Regions from separate parts of the Pontibacillus sp. HN14 genome, predicted to be linked through region 2. Evidence: riboswitches for the same ligand, from Rfam matches in the RefSeq annotation. Region 2 holds a riboswitch; each other region holds the start of a gene.

What was found. A riboswitch is a leader RNA that binds a small molecule or an ion and turns the genes downstream of it on or off. The one in region 2 is predicted to bind S-adenosylmethionine.
Region 1: it holds a riboswitch for S-adenosylmethionine, as region 2 does, so the genes downstream of both, LQ226_RS00350 (amino acid permease) here and LQ226_RS15690 (methionine ABC transporter ATP-binding protein) in region 2, are expected to answer to the same signal.
Region 3: it holds a riboswitch for S-adenosylmethionine, as region 2 does, so the genes downstream of both, LQ226_RS00060 (methionine ABC transporter ATP-binding protein) here and LQ226_RS15690 (methionine ABC transporter ATP-binding protein) in region 2, are expected to answer to the same signal.
Region 4: it holds a riboswitch for S-adenosylmethionine, as region 2 does, so the genes downstream of both, LQ226_RS12835 (LLM class flavin-dependent oxidoreductase) here and LQ226_RS15690 (methionine ABC transporter ATP-binding protein) in region 2, are expected to answer to the same signal.

The regions. Positions count from the first base shown of each region.
Region 1 is NZ_JAJOLR010000001.1:71,488-75,670, reverse strand. It holds gene mmuM (homocysteine S-methyltransferase) at 1-363, opposite strand, end outside; gene LQ226_RS00350 (amino acid permease) at 329-1,711, opposite strand; SAM riboswitch class I at 1,819-1,923, opposite strand; gene LQ226_RS00345 (helix-turn-helix transcriptional regulator) at 2,160-2,372, shown strand; gene LQ226_RS00340 (hypothetical protein) at 2,362-2,775, shown strand; gene LQ226_RS00335 (YfhE family protein) at 3,004-3,165, shown strand; gene LQ226_RS00330 (DUF2268 domain-containing putative Zn-dependent protease) at 3,242-4,183, opposite strand, start outside.
Region 2 is NZ_JAJOLR010000005.1:148,655-152,837, reverse strand. It holds gene gcvH (glycine cleavage system protein GcvH) at 1-170, shown strand, start outside; gene LQ226_RS15710 (DUF2553 family protein) at 229-402, shown strand; gene LQ226_RS15705 (ribonuclease M5) at 581-940, shown strand; gene LQ226_RS15700 (thioredoxin family protein) at 955-1,266, shown strand; gene LQ226_RS15695 (TlpA disulfide reductase family protein) at 1,374-1,784, opposite strand; SAM riboswitch class I at 1,868-1,974, shown strand; SAM riboswitch class I at 2,199-2,304, shown strand; gene LQ226_RS15690 (methionine ABC transporter ATP-binding protein) at 2,427-3,458, shown strand; gene LQ226_RS15685 (methionine ABC transporter permease) at 3,448-4,116, shown strand; gene LQ226_RS15680 (MetQ/NlpA family ABC transporter substrate-binding protein) at 4,133-4,183, shown strand, end outside.
Region 3 is NZ_JAJOLR010000001.1:6,129-10,311, reverse strand. It holds gene LQ226_RS00070 (MetQ/NlpA family ABC transporter substrate-binding protein) at 1-38, opposite strand, end outside; gene LQ226_RS00065 (methionine ABC transporter permease) at 55-717, opposite strand; gene LQ226_RS00060 (methionine ABC transporter ATP-binding protein) at 707-1,726, opposite strand; SAM riboswitch class I at 1,878-1,985, opposite strand; gene LQ226_RS00055 (hypothetical protein) at 2,144-2,419, opposite strand; gene LQ226_RS00050 (ArsR/SmtB family transcription factor) at 2,600-2,917, shown strand; gene LQ226_RS00045 (NAD(P)H-dependent oxidoreductase) at 3,045-3,596, shown strand; gene LQ226_RS00040 (DUF4083 family protein) at 3,655-3,834, opposite strand.
Region 4 is NZ_JAJOLR010000003.1:321,138-325,320, forward strand. It holds gene LQ226_RS21000 (hypothetical protein) at 248-379, opposite strand; gene LQ226_RS12830 (helix-turn-helix transcriptional regulator) at 551-1,816, opposite strand; SAM riboswitch class I at 2,085-2,176, shown strand; gene LQ226_RS12835 (LLM class flavin-dependent oxidoreductase) at 2,341-3,402, shown strand; gene LQ226_RS12840 (ATP-grasp domain-containing protein) at 3,399-4,183, shown strand, end outside.

The DNA of each region.
Region 1 (4,183 bases), on a different contig from region 2:
GAGCGGTCTCTCCCGGTCGGGGTCTTCTTCTAGTACTTTATCGCGGGCTTCTGTAGCCAGCGTAACCGTTTTTCGAATCAGCGACAGGGCTTCCTCTTTTGTGAAACCTCTTCCCCCGAAGCCGTCCACCGTTGCCTGGTAGCTTGCCGTAATGGAACAATCCGCACCTGCACGGTAATAATCAGCGTGTACTTGCTTAATCGCCTCAGGCTGTTCGAGCAATACACGAGCCGACCACAATGGATCATCCAAGTCACAGCCGTACCGTTCTAATTCCGTCGCCAAGGCTCCATCGAGCACTAGGACATCCTGACGGCTTAATAAGGATTCAATGGGATTTAATCGATTGAGAGGTTTTGACATGATTTATTCTCCTTTTCTTCATAAATTGGTTCACATAATAACTTCCATAGCATAAGGCAATAAACGGGATGCCACAGTAAAGGGCAATTCGCTGCGTCGGATCAAAGGCAATCCCTACACATGAAGCCAAGCACAGAGTAAATGCCGCAATCGGAACTACTGGATAAAATGGCGCTTTGTAGGCTAAGTCAGTTTCTTTATGCCCTGCTTTTCGATACGCTCTTCTGAACTGGAAATGCGAGGCGCTGATACTCATCCACACCACTACAACAGCCAGGCCTGATATCGATACCAGAACAATATACACCGTGTCCGGCGCAATCACACTAGACAACAACGCAAGGCCCCCGCCGATCATACTAAAGGTCATCGCGATCAGAGGTACTCCCCTACTTGATAACTTAGCAAAGACAGGCGAGATTGTTTCTTTATCCGCAAGTGACCAAAGCATGCGCGCAGATGCGTAGAGCCCTGAGTTCGCAGCGGATAATATTGCTGTTAAGATCACGAAATTCATCACATCCGCTGCATACGGGATGCCGATCCGGTCAAGAACCGCAACAAACGGACTTTCTACCACACCAGCCACATCCGTTGGTAGCAGCGCCGAGAGGACAACGATCGTCCCGATAAAAAAGAGAATTAAACGGACAAGTGTTGTGCGGATCGCTAGCGGAATCGTTTTGGACGGATTAACCGTTTCTCCTGCTGCAATTCCAATTAATTCTGTTCCGGAAAAGGCAAAGTTTACCGCTAGCATGGTCATCAATATGGCGGTCACCCCGTTAGGAAAGAGCCCCTGACTTGTAAAGTTTGATAACACAGAAGTGGGTTCGCTATTCGTCACCGTGACCCACCCAAACATCGCTCCAAATCCAATAAGGATAAACAGAACAATGGCTACAACTTTTACAGAAGAGAACCAAAACTCAGCCTCTGCAAAAAACTTCACGCTAAAAGCATTCAAACTGAAAATTAAAGCAGCAAAAAAAGCACTCCATATCCAGACGCTAACATCCGGAAACCACCGCTGCATTAATAAGCCAGCTGCTGTAAACTCAGAGCCTAATGCAACAGTCCAGGTCAGCCAGTACAGCCAAGCAACGGTAAACCCGGTTCCTGGTCCTATGTAGTTGTGGGCATATGTATGAAAGGCGCCCGTCTCCGGATTTTGAACCGATAGCTCCCCGAGGCAGAGCATAACCAAATACACTACAAGAGCTCCAATACCATAAGCGAGAATCGTTCCAAGGGGCCCAGCTTGGTGAATCGTATAGCCAGAACTTAGGAACAACCCTGTTCCAATTACACCCCCAAGGGAGAGCATAACCAAATGCCTTGTTTTCATTTCCCGTTTAAACTGATGTTCCAATTTTCATTCCCCCTAACTTTAGTAGGGTGAACATACAAAAAACGCACTCTCATGCGAGTGCGTTTAACTGACAATAACGAAAGCTCTTATCGATCAGGATGGTTCACCCGCTGGAATTAGCACAGTGTCATCTTCGACCTGTTGCTGAGGCTTCAAAGGGCCAGTCCCTCCACCTCTCTGGATAAGAATATTTTTTTATTACTCTACTAGTCTTTGATTTAATTGTCAATATAGTTGTAATTTTCCTGATCTTTTTGCATTTACGTCTTTATTAATATTTTTAAAGTCGACTCAATGAAGTGCATAAAGATGGAAATCTTTTTAAATCCTTTATTTTCTTTTATTGACTGTAAATACCACTAGTTGTAATATGAAGTTAGCTTCACATGAAATAAACTTCACATCCTATGTAGGTGATCACTTTTTGAAAAACCATATTAGAAGCCTTCGAAAAGAGGCGAACATTACCCAACAAGAATTAGCAGACATCGTTTCTGTCTCGTCAAGAACCATCATTTCATTAGAAAAGGGGCGATATAATCCATCTGTTCTTCTGGCCTACAAGATTGCCAGAGTCTTAAATGTTCACATTGAAGATCTATTTATATTTGAAGAGGATGATGAAAATGAACACTAAGCATGTACGGAATTTAATTCTAACGATTGTATTAGCAGGAATCGGGATCGGTACCTTTATCACAGGAATCGTGAATGACGACCTTCCTTTTGGAGTAGCGGGACTAGGCTTTGCATTAGCGGGCCTCTCCATTGAAATGTACATACGAAGCAGAAAAGATACAACAACAGCAAGTGGTGAAAAGCGTAGTGAGATTGAGAAGAATGATGAGCGGAATATCCTGATTAATGCTAAGTCTGGTGAGGCGGTTAATTGGATTATGGATGGCATGATTGCAGTTGCCTTTGTCCTTTCTGTCTCCCTCGATGCTTCAACAATTGGGCAAACGCTTCTCTTTTCTTTATTGATGGTACGAATCATCATTCGTCCTATTGTGAAACGATTTTACGAACTCAAAATGTAAGGGAGGGCTTACGTAATCGGTGAAGAAGAAACGAGATCAAATGACAACGAAGTCTCTGTGTTACCCGGTTTGGTCCTAACCCCATTTAGATTTGTAAAGGCGATCGTGAAGTATTTCTTGAAATTATGGACCAGCATATAAAAGAAATGATTAAAGAGATGTTTCAACCAAAAATTCAGCGGGAAGGCTATAAATGTACAACGAATTCCAACAGAAAGGATGAGATCAATGTATAAGAGATCACAATACCAGCCTGTCGGAGGAGAGAACGATACATCAGCGGCGAAAGAAGTAATCTATTCTAAAGAATTTAAGAAAGCCGACATCGCTGGCGGGTACCGCAAACCAAAATTACAAGAAGCAAAAAATAGTAACCCTCAGTTACCGTAAAGGGGATTACATGAGAAAAAGCAGCCTGTGATCAGGCTGCTTTTATTCTTGTTATCTATCATTTCTATATAGCACCTTACACTCCATCAAAATCATCAGCAAAACGACTTCCCTTTAGGATTTCTTCTGGTCCCATTTTGGTCCACTCTTCTACCGTTACATCGGGGTTATTCTTTATAAAATCCTGAATGATCATAAGGCCTATTTTATAATTCGCCCATTTTGGAATCCTCTCATTGCCGTCTCTGAACTCTACTAAATCCTCACCTTCATAGGTATACCTTCTTTCGTTCACCCAGTTTATGACTTCCGTCTCTTCTTCTTTCGTCAATTCTCTCGTCCAAGGAAACTCAGCTTCGGGGTAAATCCCTTCTGCAAAGGCATCGGCTTCCCCTTCTACAAGGGCTTCCTCGACCAAATCAACTGGTCTTTCTGGATGCATTTCGTAATAGGCTAGATGATGGTATTCATGGGCCATTGTGTAAGAGAGGGCTTCCTCTGTATAATGTTCAGGATCGATCTCGAACCAAACCAGTGCATCCGTAGTATGAGCTAAGACACCGTCCATTTCATCTATAAGAGAAAGCTGATCGGGATTAAAGGGGAACACATAGATCTTTGTAGGACGATCGAGTTGAAAGCGTTCCACAGACTTCTCTAAAGATTCTTCAATGTAATGGACGATCTCTTCATAACTCGAGTCCAACTTTTGCACTGACTTCCTGAGTGCATCAATATTCTTCGGAGGTCGCACGTCCCCTCCCCGTGTATCACCAAACTCCTCTTGACGAAAAGGGTTAACGACCTTTGACGCGTAAGCTTCTGTTTTACTCTCTAATGGGTTCTCTTCCATAAACTCAATATAATCAAGCGTTGAATCAAAAGCAGGCACAACCTCAAACTCTTGATCTCTTATCGTTATGTAAGTCGGCTCGGTATGTTTCAGTGTGTACCCTTCTGTTTCCTTTACGTGCCCCTCATCCTCAGGTGCTTCTGGTGTTGTAGGAGAAGTCACCTT
Region 2 (4,183 bases):
TCTCTGGTAAAGTTGTAGGCATCAATGGTGAGCTTGACGATAGTCCTGAGTTTGTAAACGAAGCGCCATATGATAAAGCTTGGATGGTTATTGTAGAACCATCTGACCAGTCGCAAATTGAGAAATTAATGTCAGCTGATAAATATCAAGAAATGATTGCTGAAGACTAATATTGGCATCATACTATCCTCAATCGTAGGACACCTTAAGCACAAGGGGTGAACTAAGATGGAGAATAATCGTCAGTCTTCCGCACCACGAACTCGGTCTGCAACAGTACCGGGAGCGAAGGTTACGAACACCACTAAGCACAAGCAACAGAAGCAATCGTGGAGAGGGACAAGTGATCCTTCTCGCGTTGATAAGTATGTAGATTGTGATGAAGAAAACGGTTGGTGTTAAGGGAAATGGCAGTGGGGCTCCACTGCCATTTCTTTATCTATATGTTCATCATCAGGAATTTTATTTATATCAATAGCGGCCTATTTTTTATTATTTTTGCGGTGAAGTGAGAATTTATAATCCAAATCACATATAGTAATAAGAAACACTTACGTTGGAAAAAAGACAGGTGGTTGCGATGAACGAAATCAGTGCACTTGAAAAAGTGATTATCGTAGAGGGCAAAACTGATAAACAGCAGATTCAAAAAGTAATTAATGAAGATGTTGAGATTATATGCACAAATGGAACATTAGGGGTAGAGCGGCTAGAACAGCTTATTTTGGACTATGACCTGGATCATAAAGACGTCTTTATACTAGTTGATGAAGACCATTCAGGTCACAAGTTACGAAAGCAACTCTCTTTCGAACTTCCTCATGCTGAGCATATTTATATAGATCGTTCATTTAGAGAAGTGGCTGCTACTCCAGAAGCAGAGTTAGCTTCAGCTTTAGTAAGCAGAAGTATATCGGTTGATCCTATTTTTTTAACATAGTTAGGTGGTTTTCTTTGCAAACAGTATCTGACCAACCTTTAAACCAGTTCACTCAAAGTGAAAATGATGTTGATTTTCTTTTTATTCATAGCCCCTTTTGTGGGACTTGTCATTTGGCAAGAAAGATGTTGGAGACAGTAGAGGCGATAAAAGAAGTCCCTCTCAGTGAATTGAATGCAGCCGTTCACCCAGATTTTATGTGGGAATACCAAATAGAAAGTGTCCCATGTCTTTTAATACTTCGCAAAGGAACGACGCTCGAGAAATTGTATGCATTTCACTCAGTGCCTTATCTCTATGAAAAAATGAATTATTATCAGCTATAATAAGAGGCTGTCCAATAGGACAGCCTCTTCTGTATGTCTGCAGTTATTGGCGAAAGATGATTTCCCGAGAAATAATTAGGCGAATCGTGTCTGTAGCTTCTGTAGAACTACAGTAATGTACCAATGGTTTTCATGACTTCCATTACGTCTGCTTTATCTCCAAAGGTTGCTTCAATCATCCCTTGCTGATTAATAACTACAGTTGTAGGGACGCCTGTACATCCGTAAAGGTCATAAATTTCACGTCCTCGATCAATCAAGGTAGGTTGAGACAGAAATTTATTAGCAAACGCAATACCTTCTTCAGCGTTTCTTTCTCTTCCGGTTACATTAATCGTCATCATTTTGACTTCATTTCGATTTAAGGACTGATAAAAGTGTTCTTTCTTTGGAAGGTCTCTTGAACAGTCTGGACACCACGAAGTAAAAAAAGTTAGAACGATTACTTTACCTAAATCTTGTTCCAACTCATATTGACTACCATCTGTAGCTGGAAGTGTGAAGTGAGGTGCTCTCATGTTGCTTGCCTCCTTAACCTATAAATATTGACTCATTAACTACCACCATGCTAACATATATCCTAACTTTATATCGATTTCAGATCTTATCTGGAGAGGTGGAGGGACTGGCCCTTTGAAACCCGGCAACCATCCTGTTTTTTAGGAACGGTGCTAATTCCTGCGAAGCGAAAGCTTTGGGTGATAAGAGAGTTGACGTGATTTGCGTTTCCCTCTCTTTGGGAAACGTTTTTTTATATTTATGTAGTAGAAAGTGATTATTGTGTAGGTTGACGCTCGCGTAAAGAGTTTAGTGGGTAAATTCTGAATGAAACGAATTGAGTGAAAGTTTTATATTGACTGAATGTTAAAGCGCATGCTAGAATTCTTTCTAGACTTAAAAGAGTTAAAGCGTTAATTGAATAAAGGATTTTACTCTTATCACGAGAGGTGGAGGGACTGGCCCTTTGAAGCCCGGCAACCATCAAACTTTGTTTGAAAGGTGCCAAATCCTGCTAAGCATAGCTTAGACAGATGAGAGGACGAATCGGTTTAGATAAACCTTTCTGTCCTCGTGTGGGATAGGAAGGTTTTTTTATTAGGGACCCATATTTGAAGAGGGTAGGGTCTGGGCGTTATTGCTTTTGAAAAGGAGGAACAACCGTGATCTCAATCAAGAATTTACAGAAAGTTTTCAAATCTGGTACAAACCAAGTTCAAGCGGTTGATGATGTGAATTTGAACATCGAAAAAGGAGAAATTTACGGAGTAATCGGATATAGCGGTGCTGGTAAAAGTACTTTTATTCGCTTGCTTAACCGACTAGAGGATCCAACAAGCGGTGAGATTGTAATAGACGGGGAAGACATAGCCAACCTTAGAGCAGGACAGTTACGGAAAGCAAGGCAGGAAATTGGAATGGTATTTCAGCACTTTAACCTTCTTTGGTCTCGCACTGTCAGAGAGAATATTGCTTTTCCTTTAGAAATAGCAGGTACACCAAAACAGGAGCGTCAAGAGCGTGTAGATGAGTTGATTAAACTCGTCGGTTTAACAGGAAGAGAAGATGCTTATCCTTCACAACTAAGCGGGGGTCAAAAGCAACGTGTCGGTATTGCCAGGGCGCTGGCTAACAGGCCAAAAGTTCTCTTATGTGATGAAGCAACCTCTGCCTTAGATCCTGAGACAACGGATCAAATCTTAGATCTGTTAGTAAACATTAACGAACAGTTAGATTTAACGATTATCCTCATTACTCATGAAATGCACGTTATTCGTAAAATTTCACATAGGGTCGCGGTCATGGAAGAAGGAAAGGTTGTGGAAGAAGGGGATGTATTAGACGTCTTCCTTCATCCTAAAGAGAAAGTTACGAAACGCTTCGTAGAGCAAATAATGGGTGACCAGGAGCAAGATGACACCATGGAAACGATGCTAGCTGAGTATCAAACTGGGCAAGTCGTTCGTTTGCACTTTGTGGGTGAGAAAACCAATCAGGCTCTCATTAGTGAAGTATCGAGGGAGTTTCCTTCCGTAAGCTTTAATATCTTGCAAGGGAAGATCACTCAGACTAAAAAGGGTGCTTATGGAACTCTGTTTGTTCACATCGATGGAACAGATGAAGATATCAAGAAAGCCATCCAGTATATATCAGAAACGTCTGTCGAAGTTGAGGTGAATCATAATGTTTCATGAGTTATTTCCAAACGCTAATATAGAAGATCTTGTCACTGCTACGAAAGAAACCTTATATATGACTGCTCTCTCAGTAGTAGGGACCTTTATATTAGGACTGCTACTTGGTCTTCTGCTTTACTTAACATCAAAGCAGAACATATGGGCAAATAAACCATTGAACTTTATCGTCGCTACGATTGTAAACGTGTTTCGAGCGATTCCGTTCATTATATTAATTTTACTCTTATTCCCTTTCACTGAGTTTTTAATTGGGACAATTAGAGGGCCGAATGCGGCGCTTCCAGCTTTAATTATTGGTGCAGCTCCTTTCTACGGTCGTCTCGTAGAAATAGCTCTTAAAGAAGTAGATAAGGGAGTGATCGAAGCTGCTAAATCGATGGGAGCTAAGACATCGACGATTATATTTAAAGTGTTGCTTCCGGAATCGATGCCAGCCCTTGTTTCGGGGATTACGGTAACATCTATTAATTTAATTAGCTATTCAGCCATGGCCGGAGTTATTGGAGCCGGTGGCCTTGGAGACCTGGCTTACCTTAAAGGGTTCCAGCGCTGGGATTTCGATGTTGTCTTCTTAGCAACGATATTAATTGTCATTATTGTATTCCTATTCCAATTTGTTGGAGATTTTATATCAAATAAATTAGATAAACGATAAAAAGGAGAGAAAAAGAATGAAGAAGTTTTTAACGTTATTCCTTAGTGCTTTATTTATTTTCGCACTT
Region 3 (4,183 bases), on a different contig from region 2:
GTTGTTAATACTGCGATGAATACAATCCACTTTTTCATATGTAATTTCCTCCTTTTATCGTCTACGAACTGCTTTTGATACGTAATTTCCTAATGTTTGAACGGTTTGAACAATGATGACCAACAGGATCACCGTTATGATCATGACGTTTGTCTCAAAGCGCTGGTACCCATAGGCAATCGCTAAATCTCCAAGACCACCGCCTCCTACAAAACCTGCCATCGCCGATGCTCCGACAAGGCCGATTGTTGCGATCGTGATGTTTAACACGAGAGAGCTTAATGCTTCTGGCAAAAATACGCGTAGAATGATTTGCCAGGGTGTGGCTCCCATCGATTCTGCTGCTTCTACAACCCCTGGATTCACTTCTAGCAAACTACTCTCAACGAGCCTTGCAATATAAGGCGCTGAGAAGAATACAAGGGGCACCACGGCTGCCGCTGTCCCAATTGAAGTACCGACAATAAATCGAGTGATCGGTAGAATAGCAACAAGCAAGATAATGAACGGAATTGAACGGAAGAAGTTCACCACGCCGTTTAATACAGTAAATAGAGGGCCATTCTCTAGCAGTCCATTCTTCCTCGTTACAACGAGAGAAATCCCAAGGGGTAATCCAATTACGACCGCAAACAGTAAAGCGATGCCTACCATAACGACAGTCTCTTGTGTTGCCTCTAAAATCTTTGGCCAAAATGTAGCTAATTCAACTTGCATTTCTTGTCACCTCTTTCAATGTAACGGATTGCCCGATTGTATGAAGGGCCTTAAAAATTTCTTTCTCTCCTCCAATAAATTCGACAATCAGACTTCCAAATGGTTCACCTTGCAATTCAGTTATTTGCCCGTATAACACATTCACTTCAACATTGTGCTGAGCCGCAGCTCTATAGAGAATGGGCTCAGATGCTTTTTCCCGTAAGAACGTAATCCGGTACACATGGCGGGTACTGTCTAGAGCCTCTAGAATCGAATCCGGAATCTTATCGTTCATCACCGAACTCACAAAGTTCTTTGTCGTCTGATGCTTGGGACTAGAGAAAATATCAAAGACCGATCCTTCTTCGATCACCTTTCCTCCCTCCATTACAGCAACCCGGTCACAGATCTCACGAATGACTCCCATCTCATGGGTAATCATTAAAATCGTAATCTTATACTGATCGCGAATTTCCTTTAACAAATCAAGAATCGCATCCGTCGTCTGAGGATCAAGCGCCGAAGTCGCCTCATCACACAAGAGGACTTCAGGAGACCGGACAAGGGCGCGCGCAATACCTACACGCTGTTTCTGACCGCCGGAGAGTTCATCTGGATATTTCCCTGCTTGATCAGCTAAGCCAACAAAATCGAGAAGCTCTTTCACTTTAGCTTCCACATGTTTCCCTTTTTGTCCGTCAAGAAGTAAGGGGAAAGCAACGTTTTGATAGACGGTTTTCGATTCTAGCAAATTAAAATGTTGAAAGATCATGCCAATACGCCGCCTGACTTTCCTTAGTTTTGCCTTTGGCAACTTGGTCAGGTCCTCCCCGTCTAACTTCACCTCTCCAGATGTAGGGCGCTCAATGAGATTGACGCAACGAAGGAGTGTACTTTTCCCCGCCCCGCTAAATCCAATTACGCCGTAAATAGCTCCCTTATCAATTGATAGGTCCACTCCATCGACTGCTCGAATGATTTGTTCATCCTTATGGTACACTTTCTCAATATTGTGTAACTCGATCATGCTGCCTGCCTCCTTTAATACTGATAAAACAGATATGATAACTTGGTTTTATAGCTAAATCCGGTCCATTTCACTCCCTTATGGACAATAAAAAATCCCCTCTTCTTAAAAAAATAAGAAGAGGGGATTTACGTATATGTAGATCCGTCTCTTCTCATCTTTCAAGCGTATGCTTGAAGGAATTGGCACGGTGCCCTGTTAATCAGGATCCGTTGCCGAGGTTTCAAAGGGCCATTCCCTCCACCTCTCTGGATAAGAAGATTGTATGCATATGTGTTTTTCGTTAATCCATATGTTACAAGTGTATCATAAAAATGTCAAAGGATTTTTCAAACTTTTTAGTTAAAAATTTTAATAATCGTTAAGTGAGCTATGAAACGACTGCGACTCTGACAATTACGGATTTCTTTTCACAGGTTATCCCCAGATAAACATTAAATAGCCATTAAAGGCTGCTAATGCAACACTTAGTACAAGGGTTAAAATCGGAATGATTCTCCCCTTTCCGTTTTCTTGTAAGACACCTGCAACCCCGACGATCAGACCGATAATCGCTGTGTAGCGTGTAAGATGTGAGAAGGTGACAATCGTTAGAAGTCCTTCTATGGAGCCGACAATTAAAAGCGCGAGTAATTGCCCGACGAAGATCGCTAACATAAATAAGGCCAATTTCCCAGATAATGCTTTTGGCATGGTTCTTCTCTCCTTTTTTTAATTATGTAAAGGGAATACCCTTCTCTTGAAGAAGCTATGCCACAAAATTGCATATTGTTAAAAAAAGGTTCTAAAAGACTCTCAGTACACAGGACCCTTTTCAACTATCAAGAGTCCACTGTCTTGCCTTCAAGTATGATAATCGATACAATATGAATTATGAAAATACCTTATCATCCACCAATTGAAAGCGTAACGTTTACAAAAGTTTTGCAGGCCCTGAGTGAACCGAACCGAGCTAAGATTATCCGGTGTCTTCGGGACACGCATGAGAATAACTGTACCCATTACACGCTTCAACTTCAATTACCGAAATCAACCGTATCTCATCATATAAAAGTATTACGAGAAGCCGGGCTTATCCAGGCCAGAATTGTAGGAAAGGAGCATTTTTACTCCATACGGACAGAAGAAATTGAAGGAAAGTTCCCTGGATTACTCGACGCGATCGGAAAAGTAAATGAAGAAGATTTATAGCGTGTTCGGAGAACCACCATTTTTTGGTGGTTCTTTTTTTGTTTGCATTCCACTTAATAGGGTGCTATAGTTTAAAACAGTTCGATGGTTTTCGAACAATAAAACTATATGATAAAGGATGTTTAAGATGAACAATATTCTAGTTATAAATGGACACGAACCATACCCAATTGCTGAGGGACGTTTGAATAAGACGCTTTATGATGAAATTGTAACCAAGCTCTCTTCAAAATATGAAGTCAAAACAACAGTTGTAAGTGAAGGCTACGATGTAAAAGAAGAACAAGAAAAATTCAAATGGGCTGATACCATCGTTGTTCAAACACCGATGTACTGGTTCAGCCTTCCTGGTGCAACAAAGACTTATATGGATTCAGTTTATGAACCAGGTATTTTCTTCGGCGGTGGAGGTAAGTACGGAGAAGGTGGCCTGATGACCGGAAGAAAGTACATGTTCTCTACAACATGGAACGCTCCAAAAGATGCGTTCAGTAAAGACGAAGAATTCTTTAAAGGCCAAGATCTCGAAGGAGCAATTGATCATCTTCATAACATGCAGAAATACGTCGGTATGGAACCACTGAAGAGCTTTGGCGCATTTGATGTAATCAAAAACCCTGATATCGATACGTATATGACAGAACTTCGTCAGCATCTTGCTGAAGTGTTTAATGTATAATAACGGATACACAAAAGGAGAGAGGCTCCTGCCTCTCTCCTATTATATATTCCCCATGTCATTTCTTCTGAAATTTTTCCGTCAACCCATCCACTTTCTTCTCCACACGTTCCAACCGATCGCCGACATTTTTTTGAAACGTTCTCCTAAGGAAATACGTAAAGGATACTAGGAACAAAACGATGAGCCCAACAATCAAAAGGAGCCACACCACACCTAAAAGCCCAATACCAGACAACAGCCAACCTCCTCTCTTCCTTATTATATAGTAGAACACCCGAGAGCATTTAACAAAAAACGGAAAAAGATGATCGTGTCAGACACCCTGCGGTGCTTTACAACACGAAAGGGTGTCTGGCACGCTTCACTTGGCTAAAGTAGAATTTATAGTTTAGAAGGTTGAGAATTGGTGAGTATAAAGGAGGATACCGAGGACAGGCTTTTTTAATTTACTATTTATGTAAAAAATAACCTTTGATATTATATTAAATGCATGTTAACTTTTTGTAAGGTCGAAGGCATTAAAGAGTGACATTTCTATGAATAAAGTCTATTTTTATAGGAATATTGGCTAATTTTAGTAGTGT
Region 4 (4,183 bases), on a different contig from region 2:
TTGTCTACAGACAAAGGTTCAGATGCAAAAACCTCGCTTAAATCCAGGCTCTATCCCCCCCTTTTTTCCTCTAAAATAAAAAAGTCTATAACTACTGTTGATCAACAGTAGTTATAGACTCACGTGAATGAAGCTGAGCAACAAAAAAGGGACTGGTTTCATTTCAGAGATCCACCCTGACTATGAACCATGCGTCCCTTTATGCGCTCTATAATTTATAGTTGATTCTTAGCTAAAGGGGGAGACTTTAGCTAACTACCTCTTCGTCATTTAACCCGGCTACGTCAGACTCTTCACCAGCCATATCGAATCCTCCCTGAAAGATCCCAAAACCTAGCGTCAATAGAATAGCTGCTACTACAGTAGTTAACTTTTTCACGATAAGCCCTCCTTGAATAATCTATAAACATCATACATAAATTTTTGATTATTTTGAATAATAAAGAGATAAAACAAAACATTACAAAAACACTCAATAAAATTGCCGGTTTTACGGGAAAGTTTTGCAACGCTTTATAGTTATCCACTTAAATGGACTCCACTACATGGCTTAGACGGAGCTTAACTGAATTTCTTTCTTCATATAAGAAGCAGCTAATTTATATTTCCTATTCTTATAATAATAATCACCAAGCCGTTCATAGAGTCCTTTTAATTTAAAGTGGTAGTCGCGTTTTTCTAATTCTTTTATTAAGTCATTCATGCAGCGTTCAAAATCTTCAAATCTTCCCTCTTTCTCAAAGATAAAGGCTTCTAATTCTTTTAAAAAGTACTGATCCTGTTCAGACTGGCAATGCTCGCGTGCGTGATCAAGAACGAGTTTAGCTTCTTCAATCTTATCACGGTCTATTAAACTTCCGATTAAGGAACGGTAGGGAAGAACGATATTGTGCAGGTCTCCACTCTCTATTTTAGTCTCTATCGACTTCCTGAAATAATAGATGGCCGCCCCGTAATCACCCAGTTGTTTATTAATCAGTCCACAATTATGATGAATGCGGCTTTTTAACTTCTCATTGTTCGTGATGGAAACAATCTTCTCCCCCTTAAGGAGATACTCCATTGCCGTTTCACACTCATCCATCTCCCAATGCATAGCCCCGATCATGTTGTACGTTTCGCCTAACCGATCCCATTCGAGCTTTTTTTGGAACACATCAAGGCATTCTTTCGCTGCATCAATCGCTTTATAATACTCTCTGTTGTGCTTATGCAACAAGGAGATATTGTAGAAGAATAGGCCTTTTTCTAATTCATCATGAGTTTGCGCTACGAGCCTGTTGTAGTGTTTTAAGCTTTTTTGTAAATGATTATGTTGAAAATGATAAAAGCCGTAATAGTAATCATAGAACGACAAAAGCACCGCATCGTCTATCTTCTCATCTTCTTTTACATAAAGATTAACTAATAGCTGAATCGAAGACAATTCATCTGAATTGCCTCCTGTTTTCATTAGATGGGCTCCTTTAATAAGTGCATATAGCAATTCAGTATACATGCCCTTAACGACTTGCTTCTCTAAAGATTCCAAACGATCTAACAGATTCCCTACTCTAGGGGCATCACCAATAATGACCGCACCTTTCAGTTCTACTATCAGATCAATTATCGTCTGATCTTTCTGATCGTAATTAAACAAGTAGTCCTCCTCCACCCCAAGCCGTTCTGCAAAGAGCACAAGAATATCCTTCGACGGAACGTACTTACCTGACTCAATATTGCTAAGGTGAGTAGCTGAAACAACTCCAACACTAAGTTCACTCTGTGATAAACCACGTAATTGCCTTACGTATTTAATTCTTCTCCCAATGTTCACCCAGATTCCTCCATACCATAGTGGACTAGTTGTATGTGATCAACGAAGATGCAGAAAATTGAAAAAATATTTCCTTAGTATTAGTTTATCAAACATTTCATCATCCTGAATCAGGAAGGAAGACCCCATTTTGAATAGGAAATTATACCTAGGAGCAGTACTTGAAAATATACGAACGTCTAATATGAAAGATTGGACTTCCTTTTTATTGACATCTTCCATACAACAGCGTAATATAATAACCAACAAAAATTTCGAAAATTAACTCTTCTTATCAAGAGAGGTGGAGGGACTGGCCCTTTGAAACCTCGGCAACGGGTTCTGATGTGAATACCGTGCCAATTCCAAACAAGATGAGAGAGCGGGACACCCTTACAACCCCTCTTCTCGTCAATCAGACAAGTAGAGGGGTTTTTTCAATCATTCCTTCATATATATAGAAGGAATTTAGACGCTTTTTTCTTAATTCCGAGTAACTAGGGTTGTTTAATCTGATATACTATTACAAAGAGGAGCTGAGTCAGGTGAGATACGGATATTGGTTACCGATCTTTGGCGGCTGGTTGCGTAATGTGGAGCATGAGAGTATGCCTCCTACATTCGATTATGCGAAAAAGGTCGTGCAACAAGGCGAACAATTAGGGTTTGATTCAACGCTTATTGCAGAGTTGTATTTAAATGATATTAAAGGAACCGATCAGGATTCCTTAGAAGCTTGGACGACTGCAGCAGCTTTGGCTGCTGTGACAGAGAAAACGGAGATTATGGCAGCGGTCCGGCCAAACTTTCACAATGCAGCCATCACGGCTAAGATGGCCGCCAATATTGACAGGATCTCAGGTGGCCGATTCACACTAAACGTCGTTTCCGCCTGGTGGGAGGAAGAAGCCAAACAGTACGGAGGCTCCTTTACCGCTCATGATGAGCGATATGACCGAACCGATGAATTCTTAACGGTTTTAAAATCCCTTTGGACTGAAGAAGAACCCGTCAGCTATAACGGCAACTTCTATTCTATCGAGAACACGCACCTTCATCCAAAGCCTATCCAAAAGCCTTATCCGAAACTATATGCAGGTGGGGAGAGCAACAGAGGAAAACAAACCATCGTAAATCACTGCGACGCCTACGTCATGCACGGCGGCACCGTAGATGAAATAAAAACAAAGATTAACGATATGAAAGAACGGCGATCTTTAAGCGGGCATGAACCGCTCCAATCGTTTGGAATGGCCGCTTACGTCATTTGCAGAGATACAGAAGAAGAAGCGCTTGAAGAATTAAATCGAATCACAAACGTGAAAGACTCAGGGGCCTATGCAGGCTACCAGGATTTCACGAGTAAGTCGCAGCTTGAGCAACAAGTAGACCTGCAAGATTACTCGGTCTCTAACCGAGGACTACGCCCGAAGCTCATCGGCACGCCAGAAACGATCGCTGAGCGCATCCTTCAATATGAACAAGCTGGGCTCGACCTTCTCCTTCTTCAATGCTCCCCGCAGCTAGAAGAAATGGAGCGCTTCAGTCGTGATGTTATGCCACTCGTAGAAGAGAAACGCACACACTTCAAGGAGGTACCACAATGACAAAGATTTACGTCTTACACGAAAATGATGAATGGACAGATCATTTAACGAACCGCTTAGAAGAACTAGAATTGCCTTTTGAATTATGGCATTTAGATCAGGGAACGATTGATCTCTCAAAGGAACCACCAGAAGGCATCTTTTACAATAGAATGAGCGCATCCTCTCACACTCGGGATCACCGCTTCGCACCGGAGTTTACAGAAGCTGTTCTGGCCTGGCTCGAACGCCACGATCGTACGGTTGTAAATGGAAGCCGTGCTTTGCGACTTGAGCTCAGCAAAGTAAATCAGTATATGGCGTTAAACCAAGAAGGGATTACGACACCGAAGACCATCACAGCTGTCGGGAAAGATCAAATTATTGAAGCAGCCAAACAGCTGGACTTGGCACCCTTTATTACAAAGCATAATCGTGCCGGCAAAGGGCAAGGCGTTCAGCTGTTCCATTCTATTGAAGCTCTTCAGGAATATGTGTACGGGGATTCATTTGAAGAACCTGTCGACGGCATTACGCTTGTACAGCAATATATCGAAGCTCCTAAACCTTATATCGTTCGTCACGAATTCGTCGGAGGAAAATTCCTTTATGCAGTAAAAGTTGATACGTCTGAAGGCTTTGAATTGTGCCCGGCTGATGCGTGCACGATTGACGATCTCTATTGCCCAACCGGATCTGAAGAAACAGGTGGCGCAAAGTTTGAAATTCTTGAAGGGTATAGTGATCCCATTATCCAATCATACGAGTCCTTCCTTCTTTCAAACAACATTAAAGTAGCTGG